DNA from 2 places in the Arthrobacter paludis genome. Region 2 is predicted to be linked to the other one. Evidence: riboswitches for the same ligand, from Rfam matches in the RefSeq annotation. Region 2 holds a riboswitch; the other holds the start of a gene.
The links. Region 2 has a riboswitch for thiamine pyrophosphate ahead of thiO (glycine oxidase ThiO). Riboswitches for the same ligand answer to the same signal wherever they lie in the genome.
Positions count from the first base shown of each region.

Region 1 (6,924 bases), on a different contig from region 2:
GGCTTCGACCTGACCGCTGGCGAGCCCGACCTGTCCGATGAACGCGTCCTCGCCCAGATCCGTACGCTCGTCGGCGATCCGGACCTCGAGGTCGAGCTTCAGGGATCCAGCACCTGGTACGTGAACCAGCAACATGCGACCTCGATGTCGAAGGGCCGCGTCTTCTGCGGCGGGGATGCGACGCACCGGCACCCGCCGAGCAGCGGCCTTGGGTCCAACACTTGCATGCAGGACGCCTTCAACCTCGCATGGAAGCTCGCCTACGCGGTCAAGGGGTGGGCCGGGCCGGGCCTGCTAGAGACGTACTCGGACGAGCGGACACCGGTCGGCGCACAGATCGTCGCCCGCGCCAACCAGTCGCGCCTCGACTACGCGCCGCTGCGGGAATGCTTCGATACGCGCGGCCCGGATGGCACCCAGGATGTCGCCCACGGCCTGGCCCGCCTCAACGCCCCCACCGCGGAGGGTGAGGCGCTGCGGGAACGGCTCCTCGGGGCCCTGGAGCTCAAGAACGACGAGTTCAACGCGCTCGGCGTCGAAACCAACCAGCGGTACGCGAGCTCCGCCGTCATCCCCGACCCCGAGGCGGGCGATGAGGTCTTCGAACGCGACCCGGGCCTGTACGCGCAGCCGACAACACGCCCAGGCGCCAAGATCCCGCACGCATGGCTGGTCGGACCCGATGGTCGCCGGGTTTCGACCATCGACGTCACGGGCCATGGACACTTCACGCTGTTGACCGGACTCTCCGGCACCGCGTGGAAGGAGGCCGCCGCCCGGCTCGGGGCGCCGTACCTGCGCACCGTCGTCATCGGCCAGGACGGCATCACCGACCCGTACCTGTACTGGGCGCGCGTGCGGGAGACCGCCGAGGCCGGCGCCCTGCTCGTGCGGCCCGACGGCGTCGTCGCCTGGCGCCAGCCCCATGCCGTCCGCGACCCGGAGGAGGCCCTAGCACTGCTGCGCGGCGCCGTGGCCGCTGTCCTGTCCGTTCACGTTCCCGCACTCCAGGAGGCCTGATGTCCACCAAGCAAGCCCCGCGGCCCACGTCGCCCTTGAAGGTGGCCATGGCCAGCTTCATCGGGACCACGGTCGAGTACTACGACTTCTTCATCTACGGCACCGCCGCGGCCCTCGTTTTCCCGCGGCTGTTTTTCCCCGAGGCCACCCCGCTGATGGGCACGCTGCTGTCCTTCGCGACCTTCGGCGTCGGCTTCCTTGCCCGCCCCGTTGGCGGCATCGTCTTCGGCCACTTCGGCGACCGAGTCGGCCGGAAGAAGATGCTGGTCATCTCGCTGGTCGGCATGGGCTTGGCCACCCTGCTCATGGGCCTGCTGCCGGGCTACGCGCAGATCGGCGTCGCGGCTCCGATCCTGCTGACCGTGCTGCGCCTGTTCCAGGGCGTCATGGTCGGCGGCGAGTGGGGCGGTGCGACACTCATGGCCGTCGAACACGCACCCCGGGGCAAGAAGGGGTTCTACGGCGCCTTCCCCCAGACCGGCGCCCCTGCCGGCACCGCCCTGGCCACCGTGGCTTTCTTGACCGCCGCCGGCCTGCCCGACGACGCGTTCCTGGCGTGGGGCTGGCGCCTGCCGTTCCTGGCCAGTGCCGTCCTGGTCGCGGTCGGACTGCTCATCCGCCTGAGCGTCGCAGAGTCCCCGGCCTTCGCGGCGGCGCGCGAACAGCAGGAGATCGTCAAGGTGCCCCTCGTCGAGGCCTTCCGGCGCCACCCTCGGGAGATCTTCCTCATCGCGGGCACGTACCTCTCGCAGGGCGTTCTGGCCTACATCACCATGAGCTACCTGGTGAACTACGGGTCCAATATCGTAGGCATCGACCGAATGGGGACCCTGTTGGGTGTATTCATCGCCGCCGTGATCGCCACGGTCCTCTACCCGGTGTTCGGCGCACTCTCCGACATCTGGGGACGAAAGACGATGTACTTCACGGGCGCCGTCGCGATGCTCCTGAGCATCTGGCCCGCGTTCGCGCTCATCAACACGGGAACCGTGGCCGGCTTCATCGCTGCGGTAGTGCTGCTGTTCGGTCTGGCCATGCCGCCGGCGGCCGGCGTCACCGGGTCGCTGTTCTCGATGGTCTTCAGCCGCGAGGTCCGCTACACCGGCGCCTCCGTCGGGTACACGATCTCGCAGATCGCCGGGCCCGCCTTCGCCCCCACCATCGCGACGGCGCTGTTCGCGGCGTTCGGCACCTCCGACGCCGTGGTCGTCTACCTTCTGCTGGTCGGACTGGTCTCCGTCGTATCTGTGGCGATGCTGCCCGGCGGCTGGGGACGCCGCGAGGCAGCACACAACCTCGAGCGGCAGGAGGTCAGGGACACCGCACTGGTCTGACGGCGGACCAGCGGACGGCGGGGAACCCGGATTCCTGGTCCCCGCCGTCCGTTCTAGCTGGTGTCCCGGCGTCTGCCGTCATGCAAGACTCGTGGGACCCACGAGTCCCACTCCGAAAGGAACCGCATGACCGCCGCGCACCCCGGCCCCGCCGTCGCCCCCGAGGAGGACCTCGACCGGTACGACCCGGAGTACCGGCGGTGGCTCGCCGAGGCGGTCCAGAAGGTGCGGGCCGAGGCGAACCGGTCGGCGGACACGCACCTGCTGCGCGTGCCGCTGCCGGAGGCCTGGGGCGTCGGCCTGTACCTCAAGGACGAGTCGACGCACCCCACGGGCTCCCTGAAGCACCGGCTCGCCCGGTCCCTGTTCCTGCATGCGCTGTGCAACGGGTGGATCCGCCCCGGCCGGCCCGTCATCGAGGCCTCCAGCGGCTCCACCGCGGTGTCCGAGGCCTACTTCTCGCGGCTGATCGGGGTGCCGTTCGTCGCCGTCATGGCGCGCTCGACCAGCGCCCAGAAGGTCGACCTGATCCACTTCCACGGCGGGACCTGCCACTTCGTCGACAACGCCGACGAGGTCTACGACGCCGCGATCGGCCTGGCGCGGGAAACGGGCGGGCACTACATGGACCAGTTCACGTACGCGGAGCGGGCCACGGACTGGCGCGGGAACAACAACATCGCCGAGTCGATCTTCGAGCAGCTGGCCCTCGAGGAGCACCCCGAGCCGGAGTGGATCGTGGCCACCGCGGGAACCGGCGGCACCTCGGCGACGCTCTCCCGCTACGTCCGCTACACCGGCCGCGCCACGGGGATCTGCGTTGCCGACCCCGAGAACTCCGCGTTTTTCCATGGCTGGCGCGACGGCGACCCCACGGCGACCACGCCCGCGGGCTCGCGGATCGAGGGCATCGGCCGACAGCGCGTCGAGGCCAGCTTCATCGGCACCGGCATCGACCGGATGATGCGCGTGCCGGACGCGGCCTCGGTCGCGTCGGTCCTGTTCCTCGAGCGGCTCCTGGGCCGCCGCACCGGCGCCTCCACCGGCACCGGCCTCTGGGCCGCGCTGCGGATCGTCTCCGAGATGGTCGCCGCGGGCCGGCGGGGCAGCGTCGTCGCCCTGATCTGCGACCCCGGCGAGCGCTACGTCGACAAGTACTACTCGGCGGAGTGGCTGGCCGGCGAGGGCATCGACGTCGCTCCGTTCGGCCGGCGGCTGGACGCGTTCCTGGAGACCGGCCTGCTGGACTGACGCCGCCGTCGTCCACCCGGACCCTGCCGCTGGGACGCGCGCCACGTCTGCTACGGTAACCGGCAGGACTCGACACGGGGTGCCGGCAACGGCTGAGACAAGACCCGTCGAACCTGATCTCGATCATGCGAGCGAAGGGATGCCGAGCCGGCGCGGACTCGCGTCCGCCCCGCCACGCACCCTTCCCTACGAAGGGAAGGCACGAAGATGTCACTGCAGAAGCAGACCGTTCTGGTCACCGGGGCCGGCCGCGGGCTCGGGCGGGAGATCGCCCAGGCGTTCGCCCACGAGGGCGCCCGCGTCGTCGTCAACTACCGGCGCAGCGGGGAGGCCGCACGGGCGCTGGCGGCGGGCCTCGGCGCGGACCGCGCCGTCGCGCTCGAGGCCGACGTCACCGACCGCGAACAGGTCGACGCCCTCTTCCGCGCCGCGGAGGAGCACTTCAACTCCCCCGTCACGACGGTCGTGAACAACGCCCTGCCGGACTTCACGTTCAACGGGGACGCCCGCCCCAAGGCGGACGGGATCGGCTACCCCGAGTTCGCCGCGCAGCTGGAGGGCATCCTCGGCGGGGCGGTGAACACGATCCAGGCCGCGCTGCCCGGCCTGCGCGCGGCCGCCGGCGGCAGCGTCGTGAACATCGGCACCAACCTCTTCCAGAACCCGGTGGTCCCCTACCACGACTACACCGCGGCGAAGGCCGCCCTGCTGTCCCTGACCCGCACGTTCGCCGCGGACCTCGGCCCGGAGAACATCCGCGTCAACATGGTCTCCGGGGGCCTGCTGCGCACCACGGACGCCTCCGCGGCGACGCCCGACGAGGTGTTCGACCTGATCGCCGGCTCCACCCCCCTGCGGAGGGTGACGACGCCGGCCGAGTTCGCGTCCGCCGTCCTGTTCTTCGCGTCGGACTGGTCGCGCGCGGTCACCGGGCAGAACCTGGTGGTCGACGGCGGCCTCGTCATGGACTAGCCCCATGCGCACGCTGCACCTCAACGCCTTCCTGTACGGGGCCGGCCACCACTCGGCCGCGTGGCGCCACCCCGCCTCCTCCGCGGACCGCCTCGGCGACATCGCCTACTTCGAGGAGCTGGCCCGCACCGCCGAACGCGGCTGCCTCGACGCCGTGTTCTTCGCCGACGGGCACGCCGTGAATCCCCAGTACTCGGCCGGGACCACGTGGTTCCTCGAGCCGATCACGGCCCTGTCCGCGATGGCCCGCGCCACGGAGCGGATCGGGCTGGTCACCACGGTCTCGGCCAGCTTCTACACGCCGTTCCACGCCGCCCGGATGCTCGCGTCCCTGGACCACATCAGCGGCGGCCGGGCCGGGGCGAACATCGTCACCTCGATGTTCGACGCCGAGGCCCGCAACCACGGGATGGAGGCCCTGCCCGCCCACGCCGAGCGGTACGCGCGGGCCGCGGAGTTCATCGGGGCGCTCACCGCGCTCTGGGACTCCTGGGAGGAGGGCGGCCTCGCCGTCGACCGCTCCGGCGCCCGGTACCTGGACGCGGAGCGGATCCACCCGGTCGGCCACGCCGGGGAGCACTTCCGCGTCGAGGGGCCGCTGACGGTCCCGCGCTGCCCGCAGGGCCGGCCCGTCCTGTTCCAGGCCGGGGCGTCGGAGGCGGGCCGGGACCTGGCGGCCCGCCACGCCGAGGCCGTGTACTCGGTGGCGTGGGACCGCGAGGCGGCCCTGGAGTACGCGACCGACCTGCGGCGGCGCGTCGACGCCGCCGGGCGGGAGGCCGACGGCGTCGCCGTCCTGCCCGGGCTCGTCACGTATGTCGGGGCGACCCACGAGGAGGCCCTCGCGAAGAAGGCCGCGCTGGATGCCTACCTGGTCACTGAGCAGGCCCTCGCGCAGCTGGGCGTGTTCACCGGGCAGGACTACACGGGGCACGACCTCGACGCGCCAGTGGAGGACCTGCCGCCGATCGGGGAGTTCGCCGGGCCGCAGGGCCGGTACGCCACCGTCCAGCGGATCATCGCCACCCGGCGGCCGACGCTGCGCGAGCTGCTCGGCTACCTCGCCGCCGGTGGCGGGCACGCGACCATGGTCGGGACGCCCGAGTCCGTCGCCGACGAGATCCAGGCGTGGTTCGAGTCCGGCGCGTGCGACGGCTTCAACCTGATGTGCCCGGCGTATCCGGCCTCGCTCGAGGACTTCGTGGACCTCGTCGTCCCCGAGCTGCAACGGCGCGGACTGTTCAGGACGGAGTACCCGGGTGCGACGCTGCGGGACTCCCTCGGGCTGCCGGTTCCGCACGCCGCGCGCGCCGGCGTGTAGCGTTTCCCGAGGGGCTTTGCAGACTGGCGCGCCCCGCAGTCGTTGTCCGGGCGATGACGGCGGGGCGCGCCTCCCCTTGCTAGCGGGCCTTCGGCTTGCGGACGTCCTTGATGATGTCCCCGGCCTGCCGGTACAGGTCGCGGGCGGCCGGGCTGTTGGCCAGCTTCACGAGCCGGCCGGCGGCGTCGACGGCGCGCTTGGCCGTCGCCTTGGCCTCGGGGCTCCTTGCGTAGCCCATGGCGCGGTCCCGGGCGGAGTTCGCCCTGGCCCTGGCCGCGTTGGCCCGCACGCGGGCCGCCTCGGCCGCCCTCCGGGCGGAATTGCCGGGGGTCGGGTCGTTGTACGTCATGGGCGTCGCCTTCCTTGGTGCCGGACGGCCGGTGCCGCTGAATCGTGGACCGGTCTCGGGAACATCCCATCATGCCCGCGCCGCCAGTGGAACCGCCGCGCGGACCGCGGGCGCTAGTCTGGCTGCGATCCCGAAGGAGGACCACATGCCCGCCACGACCGCCGCGGACGGCTCGCGGATCGCGTTCGCCGTCGACGGTTCCGGACCGGCGCTCCTGCTCCTGCCGGGCCAGGGGACGGACCGGCACTGGTGGGACCGCGTGCTGCCCGATCTTGCCCGGCACCACACCGTCGTCCGGCCGGACTACCTCGGCACCGGCGGCAGCGCGCCGGCCGACCACGCCGGGTACTCGACCCGCCGCTTCGCCGCCGACGCCGTCGCCGCCCTGGACGCGGCCGGCATCGACCGGTTCCACGTCTACGGGATCTCGATGGGCGGCAAGGTCGCCCAGTGGGTCGCGCTCGACCACCCGGACCGCGTGGACCGCCTGGTCCTCGGCTGCACCTCCCCCGGCGGCGCCGCCGCGGTCACCATGGACCGGGCCACGGCCGTCGCGTTCGGGAAGCCCGGCCAGGCGGGCCGGCGCGCCCTGCTCGAGTTGATGTACACGCCCGCCTGGCTCGCGGACCACGAACCCAACCCCGCCGTCGTCGCCGCCCCCGCCGCCCCGAGGGCCC
Region 1 covers NZ_JBXAEW010000005.1:145,381-152,304, forward strand. Annotated here, with positions in the region: gene AC1Q5D_RS06040 (FAD-dependent oxidoreductase) at 1-1,020, shown strand, start outside; gene AC1Q5D_RS06045 (MFS transporter) at 1,020-2,354, shown strand; gene AC1Q5D_RS06050 (PLP-dependent cysteine synthase family protein) at 2,481-3,605, shown strand; TPP riboswitch at 3,671-3,762, shown strand; gene AC1Q5D_RS06055 (3-oxoacyl-ACP reductase) at 3,813-4,577, shown strand; gene AC1Q5D_RS06060 (LLM class flavin-dependent oxidoreductase) at 4,582-5,898, shown strand; gene AC1Q5D_RS06065 (hypothetical protein) at 5,978-6,247, opposite strand; gene AC1Q5D_RS06070 (alpha/beta fold hydrolase) at 6,393-6,924, shown strand, end outside.
Region 1: linked by a shared signal. The riboswitch ahead of AC1Q5D_RS06055 (3-oxoacyl-ACP reductase) and the one ahead of thiO (glycine oxidase ThiO) in region 2 are both predicted to bind thiamine pyrophosphate.

Region 2 (6,924 bases):
GGTTCCACACCGGGGACCTCGGCGTCATGCACCCCGACGGCTACATCCAGGTGCGGGACCGCGCCAAGGACATCGTCATCAGCGGGGGCGAGAACATCTCGACCATCGAGGTGGAACAGGCGCTGGCCTCCCACCCGGACGTCCTGGACGTCGCCGTCGTGGGCGTGCCGCACCCGAAGTGGGGCGAGCGGCCGGTCGCGCACGTGGTCCTGGCCACCGGGGCCGCCGTCGACGCGGACGGCCTGCGCGCCCACGCCCGGGAGCGGCTCGCGCCGTTCAAGGTCCCCGACGAGGTGCTGCTCTCCGACGCGCTGCCCCGCACGTCCACCGGCAAGGTCCAGAAGCACGTCCTGCGCGGGCTGGCCCCCGCGGCCCCGGCGGCCGGCTCTGCGGGGCCGGTGGCCGGCTAGACGGGTCCGGGGGCCGGCTCGGCGGGCCCGGCGGACCGGACCAGCTCGGCGCCGGGGAGCCTGCGTCCCATCACCTCGATGGCCTGCGGGTTCGCGTCGACGCAGACGAAGCGCCGGCCGAGCCCGGCGGCCACGGCGCCGGTGGTGCCGGAGCCGGCGAAGAAGTCCAGGACCCAGTCCCCGGGCCGGGAGCTCGCGGCCACGATGCGGCGGAGGATCCCCTCGGGCTTCTGCGTCGGGTAGCCGGTCTTCTCGCGCCCGGTGGGGGAGACGATGGTGTGCCACCAGACGTCGGTGGGCAGCTTGCCGCGGGCGGCCTTCTCCGCGGTCACGAGTCCGGGCGCCATGTACGGCTCGCGGTCCACCTCCGCCGAGTCGAAGTGGTACCGCGCCGGGTCCTTGACGTACACGAGGATGTTGTCGTGCTTGGCGGGCCACCGGCCCTTGGCGCGAGCCCCGTAGTCGTAGGCCCAGATGAGCTCGTTGAGGAAGCACTCGCGGCCGAACACGGCGTCCAGCATCACCTTGGCGTAGTGGACCTCCCGGTAGTCCAGGTGCAGGTACAGGGTCCCGTCGTCGGCGAGCAGCCGCCACGCCTCGCGCAGCCGCGGCTCCAGGAACGCCCAATAGTCCGCGAACGCGTCGTCGTACCGGGACAGGGCCCCGCGCACGGTCGCGTAGCTGGCCCCCTTGAACCCGATCCGGTCGCCCTCGCCCTCGGCGGCGCGGACCATGCGCGTGGACTGGCGCCGCTGGGCCCGGCCCGTGTTGAACGGCGGGTCGATGTACACGAGCGTGAACGCGCCGTCCGGCAAGCGGGGCAGGACGTCCGCGTTGTCCCCGTGCACGAGCAGGTCCGGCCCGTCCGCGCGCCACAGCGGCGCGTCCCCGACGCCGGAGGGGGCCCCGGCCGTCCGGCCGGGGCCCCCGAGGTCCGCGGGTTCCACTAGTCCTGCTGCTCGGGCCGCTGCACGACCTCGCCGTCGCGCCGGCGCGTGCGCGTGCGGCGGCGGCGCGGCTTCCGGGCCCCCGCATCCTCGGCCGGGGGCTGCGAGCGGTCCTCGCCCGTGGCCTCCTTCGTGGGCCGGTCGGAGCGGCCCTTGCCGTGGCCCGCGCGTCCCGCGCCGTCGCGCCCGCGGCGCTCGCCGTCGCGTCCGCGGCGCTCGCCGTCGCGTCCGCGCCGCTCGCCGTCGCGTCCGCGGCCGCCGCCGGGGCGCCCGCCCCCGCGCGGCTTCGCGCCCGTCTCGCCGAGGTCCTCGAGCTCCTCGCCGGCCAGGCCCTCGAGAACGCGCTTGTGGCGGGGGAGCCGCCCCTTGGTCCCGGCGGGGATGTCCAGGTCGGCGTACAGGTGCTCGGAGGAGGAGTACGTCTCGCGCGGCTCGGCCTGGTCCAGGCCCAGGGCCTTGTTGATCAGGCCCCAGCGCGGGACATCCTCCCAGTCGACGAACGTGACGGCCGTGCCCTTGTTGCCGGCGCGGCCGGTGCGGCCCACGCGGTGCAGGTAGGTCTTCTCGTCCTCGGGGCACTGCAGGTTGATCACGTGGGTGACGTCGTCGACGTCGATGCCGCGCGCGGCGACGTCCGTGGCCACCAGCACGTCGACCTTGCCGTTGCGGAACGCGCGCAGCGCCTGCTCGCGGGCGCCCTGGCCGAGGTCGCCGTGGATGGCGCCGGCCGCGAACCCGCGGTCCATGAGCTCCTCGGACAGCTTCGCGGCCGAGCGCTTGGTCTTCGTGAACACGATGGTGCGGCCGCGGCCCTCGGCCTGCAGGATGCGGGCGACGACCTCGTCCTTGTCCAGGTGGTGGGCGCGGTAGACGACCTGGCGGATGTCCTTCTTGGTGATGCCCTCGTCCTCGGGGTCCGCGGCGCGGATGTGCGTGGGTTGGGACATGTAGCGGCGGGCCATGGAGACGACCGGGCCGGGCATCGTCGCGGAGAACAGCATGGTCTGGCGGATGGCCGGGACCGCGGCGAGCAGGCGCTCGACGTCGGGCAGGAAGCCCAGGTCCAGCATTTCGTCGGCCTCGTCCAGGACGACGATGCGCACGTTCTTCAGGTTCAGGTGCCGCTGGCGGTGCAGGTCGATCAGGCGCCCGGGCGTGCCCACGACCACCTCGACGCCGGCGGCCAGCTGCTCGATCTGCGGCTCGTACGCACGGCCGCCGTAGATCGTGGCGATGCGGGCGTTGCGCTGCTTGCCGGCCTTTTCCAGGTCCGCGGCGACCTGCACGGCCAGCTCGCGGGTCGGGGCCACGATGAGCGCCTGCGGGGCGCCGGGCGCCGGGAGCTGGTCGTAGCCCTCGTCGCCGGGGCCGACGACGCGCTGCAGGGCCGGGATGCCGAAGCCGAACGTCTTGCCCGTTCCGGTCTTGGCCTGGCCGATGATGTCGTGCCCGCCCAGGGCCACCGGGAGGGTCATCGCCTGGATCGGGAAGGGGTGGGTGATGCCGGCCGCGGCGAGGGAGTCCACGATGTCCTGGCGGACGCCGAAGTCGGCGAACGACTGCTCGGGCAGCTCGTGCGGGGTCTCGTCGGTGCTGAGGGTCTCGTCGACGGTGATTTCCTCGGTGCCGGTGTCGGCATGGAGATGGGTTTCGGGGCTCAAAGGCGTGCCTTTTCATATCGGGCGCCGGGAACGGGCGTGCTCGACGTCCCGCGCGGGGACGGAGACCGCCGCGGACGCGGCGCTTCCAGCGGAAGCCGATCGTGGGCTTGCCGGCGCGCGTCGTGCGCGCCCAGGGGCAGGTTCGCTGGGGCATCCTGCCGGAAAACTGTGTGTCGGTACGACCGGGCATCCAGGTTGACGCTTCCAGTCTACCGTGTTGCGCGCCTGTGACGGCGCGCACGCCGCCGCATGGCTACACTGGGTGAACCACGGGAGCCCGCGACACGGGCTGAGAGGGCACTGCCGGAGACCTCCGGCGCGGGTGCCGACCGTTGAACCTGATCCGGGTCATGCCGGCGGAGGGAAGGGAGAAGCTCAGTGCGCTGCATCGTCGTCGGGGCCGGGATCGTCGGCCTGTCCATCGCCTGGGAGCTGTCGCGCCGCGGCGCCGCCGTCGTCGTCCTCGACCCGGCTCCCGCCACCGGAGCGACCCGCGCCGCGGCGGGGATGCTCGCGGCCGTGACCGAGTTCCACTACCAGGAGCGGGGCCTGCTGCCGCTCTCGCTCGACGCCGCGCGCCGTTGGCCGCGCTGGGCCGCGGACCTGGCCGCGGCCACGGGGCGCGACCTGGGCCACCGCGGCGCCGGAACGCTCGCCGTCGCCGCGGAGGCGGGGGACCGCGCCGCGCTCGCGGACCTGGCCGCCGCCCAACGGGCCGCCGGCCTGGACGTGGAGGAGCTCACGACGCGCGAGGCGCGGCGTGCCGAGCCGCTGCTGAGCCCCCGCATCGCCGGCGCGTTCGGGGCGCCCGCCGACACGGCGGCCGACCCCCGCCGGGCCGCCGCGGCGCTGCAGGAGGCGCTGCGCGCCGCCGGCGCGGAGTTCGTGGCCGCCTCCGCGACGCGCGTCGCCGCCGGCACCGCCCCCGTCGTGGAGTACGACGGCGGCTCCCTGGCCGGCGACCACGTCGTGCTGGCGTCGGGGCTCGGGCGGCCGCGGCTGGCCGGGCTGGACGGGGCGCCCGTGCTGCCCGTGCGGCCGATCCACGGGGACATCCTGCGCCTGGCCGTGCCGGCGGGGACGCCGGCCCCGGGCGGGCGGACGGTCCGCGCCCTCGTCGACGGGCGCGGCCTGTACATCGTCCCGCGCGCCGACGGGGAGGTGGTCCTCGGCGCGACCGAGCGCGAGGACGGCCGCGATGCCGTCTCGGCCGGCGGCACCCACCGCCTGCTGCGCGACGGGATCCGCGTCCTGCCGGCCCTGGGCGAGTACGACCTCGTCGAGTCGCTGGCCCGGGCCCGCCCCGGCACGCCGGACAACCTGCCCCTGCTCGGGCCCCTCGGCCCGGGCGTGAGCGCGGCCCTGGGCTTCCACCGCCACGGCGTGCTGCTCAGCGCCGCGGCCGCCGCTGCCGCCGCCGACCTCGCCGCGGGCACCGCCCCGGCCACCGACCTGACCGCATTCGACCCCTGGAGATTCTCGTGACCGAAACGACCACCGCGCCCGCGGGCGCCCTGACCGTCAACGGCGAACGCCTGGACGCGGCGCCCGCGACCGTCCTCGAGCTCGTCGCCGCGCGCACCGGCCGGGCCCTGGCCGCGGACGGCACCCCGACCGCCGGCGGCCCGCTGGGCGTGGCCGTCGCCCTCAACGGGGCCGTCGTCGCCCGCTCCCGGTGGGCGGCGACGCCGCTGTCCGCCGGCGACGCGGTCGAACTGCTCACGGCGGTGCAGGGTGGCTGAGGCGACGGCCGTGCTGGCCGACCCGCTGGTCGTCGACGGGGTCGCCCTGGCCTCCCGGCTGATCACCGGCACCGGCGGGGCGTCCAGCCCGGCGGTGCTCGAGGACGCGCTGGTCGCCTCCGGGACGGAGCTGACCACGGTCGCCATGCGCCGGCACGTGCCCGGCCAGGGCGAGGACCTGTTCGCGCTGCTGACCCGCCTCGGCATCCGCGTGCTGCCCAACACGGCGGGCTGCCACACGGCCGCCGAGGCGGTGCTCACGGCCGAGCTGGCGCGCGAGGCGCTCGGCACCCACTGGGTGAAGCTGGAGGTGGTGGCCGACGACGAGACGCTGCTGCCGGACCCCGTCGAGCTGCTGGACGCCGCCGAGCGGCTCGCGGCCTCGGGGTTCGCCGTCTTCGCCTACACGAACGACGACCCGGTGACCGCGGCCCGCCTCGAGGACGCGGGCTGCGCGGCCGTGATGCCGCTGGGCGCCCCCATCGGGACGGGGCTGGGGATCCTCAACCCCCACAACATCGAACTGATCGCCTCCCGCGCGTCCGTGCCCGTGGTCCTGGACGCCGGCATCGGGACGGCGTCCGACGCCGCCCTGGCCATGGAGCTCGGCTGCGACGCCGTGCTGCTGGCGACGGCGGTGACCCGGGCGCAGGACCCGGCGACGATGGCCCGCGCGTTCCGGCACGCCGTGGAGGGCGGACGGCTCGCGCGCCTCGCCGGGCGGATCCCGAAGCGGCCGCTGGCGCGGGCCTCCTCGCCCCTCGAGGGACGGGCGGAGCTCTAGTCCCCGTTGGCGCCGTTGCCGTTGGCGCCGTTCTGCTCGCCGCGCTCCTCGACGATCCGGAACAGCAGGTGGCGGCGGTCGATGTCGGCCTCGACCAGCTCGGCCCGCACGGCCATGCCGGCCGGAGTCCCGCCCTCGTAGCGCGCCGAGATCGCCGGGATCTTCAGCTGGAGCGTCCCGAACGGACCCCGGCCCTCCCCGCGGGCGCGCTCCGCCTGCCCGGGCGCCGGGCCCGCGACGGTCACGGCGTCGAACACCTCGCCGACCCGGTCGGCCAGCAGGGCGGTCTCGACGGCGTCGAACACCGCGTTCTCCACGCGGGACGCGACCGCGTTGGAGGACTGCATCAGGCCCGGCAGCCCGGGCAGGGCGGCCCGCACGCCGTCGGGGACCGGACGGCCGTTCGCCGCGTGCTCGCACACCAGCAGCACGAAGCGGTCCACGAGCCGGCGCAGCGGGGCCGTGGCGTGTGCGTACGGGGCGCCGATCGCGGCCTGGAGCGTCTCGGCGGGGGCGTCGCCGTCGAACGCGGTGTACCCGGCGCCGCGGAACAGGGAGGTGGCCGCGTGCATCAGCGCCATCTGCTGGGGCTGCGCCACGTCCAGGGAGCGCAGGAACGTCCCGTAGGGCGTGTTGCGCGGCCACGGGCTGCCCAGGGCCTTGGCCTGGCGGCGGAACGTGGCCAGGGCGTCGGCGTCGGGCGGCGGCATGGTCCGCAGGATCCCCACGCCGGCCTCGAGCATGATGCGGGCGGCCTCCATCCCCGTCATCAGGGAGATCTGCGCGTTCCAGTCCTCGACGGGGAGCGGGGCGCGGGCCACCAGCCGGTAGCGCCCGCTGCGGGCGACCTCGACCTCCTGCTCCGGCAGCCGCAGGGAGGCGCCGCCGCGGCGCTGCTCCTGCCCGATCCGCTTCAGGCCGACCTCCCGCAGCAGGTGCAGCGTCTCGTGGGCGGTGCCCGTGTCGATGGCGGACTGGGCCTGCGCGTAGGTGAGGCGCTCGCGGCTGGCGACCGTGGCCCGGCGCAGCCCCGTGGTGCGGACCGCCCCGTCCGCGTCGAGGCCGAACGTCCACACGTAGGCGCCGCGCTTGACGCCCGGCAGCAGGCTCCCGGCGTCCGAGCCGATCGAGTCCGGGTGCAGCGGGATCTTCCCCTGCGGCAGGTAGAGGGTCTGCCCGCGGCGGCGCGTCTCGGCGTCCAACGCCCCGCCGGGCCGGACGAAGGCCGGGACGTCGGCGATCGCGTAGCGGACGGTGTACCCGTCGCCGTCGCGCTCGATGTGCACGGCCTGGTCCAGGTCGGTGGAGCCGGGCGGGTCGATCGTCACGAAGGCGACGCCCGTGGCGTCCTCGCGCGGAAGCTCCAGGGCCTCGATCGCG
Region 2 covers NZ_JBXAEW010000002.1:56,659-63,582, forward strand. Annotated here, with positions in the region: gene AC1Q5D_RS01795 (AMP-binding protein) at 1-410, shown strand, start outside; gene AC1Q5D_RS01800 (DNA-methyltransferase) at 407-1,288, opposite strand; gene AC1Q5D_RS01805 (DEAD/DEAH box helicase) at 1,357-3,018, opposite strand; TPP riboswitch at 3,278-3,400, shown strand; gene thiO (glycine oxidase ThiO) at 3,397-4,503, shown strand; gene thiS (sulfur carrier protein ThiS) at 4,500-4,760, shown strand; gene AC1Q5D_RS01820 (thiazole synthase) at 4,753-5,544, shown strand; gene AC1Q5D_RS01825 (ribonuclease catalytic domain-containing protein) at 5,541-6,924, opposite strand, start outside.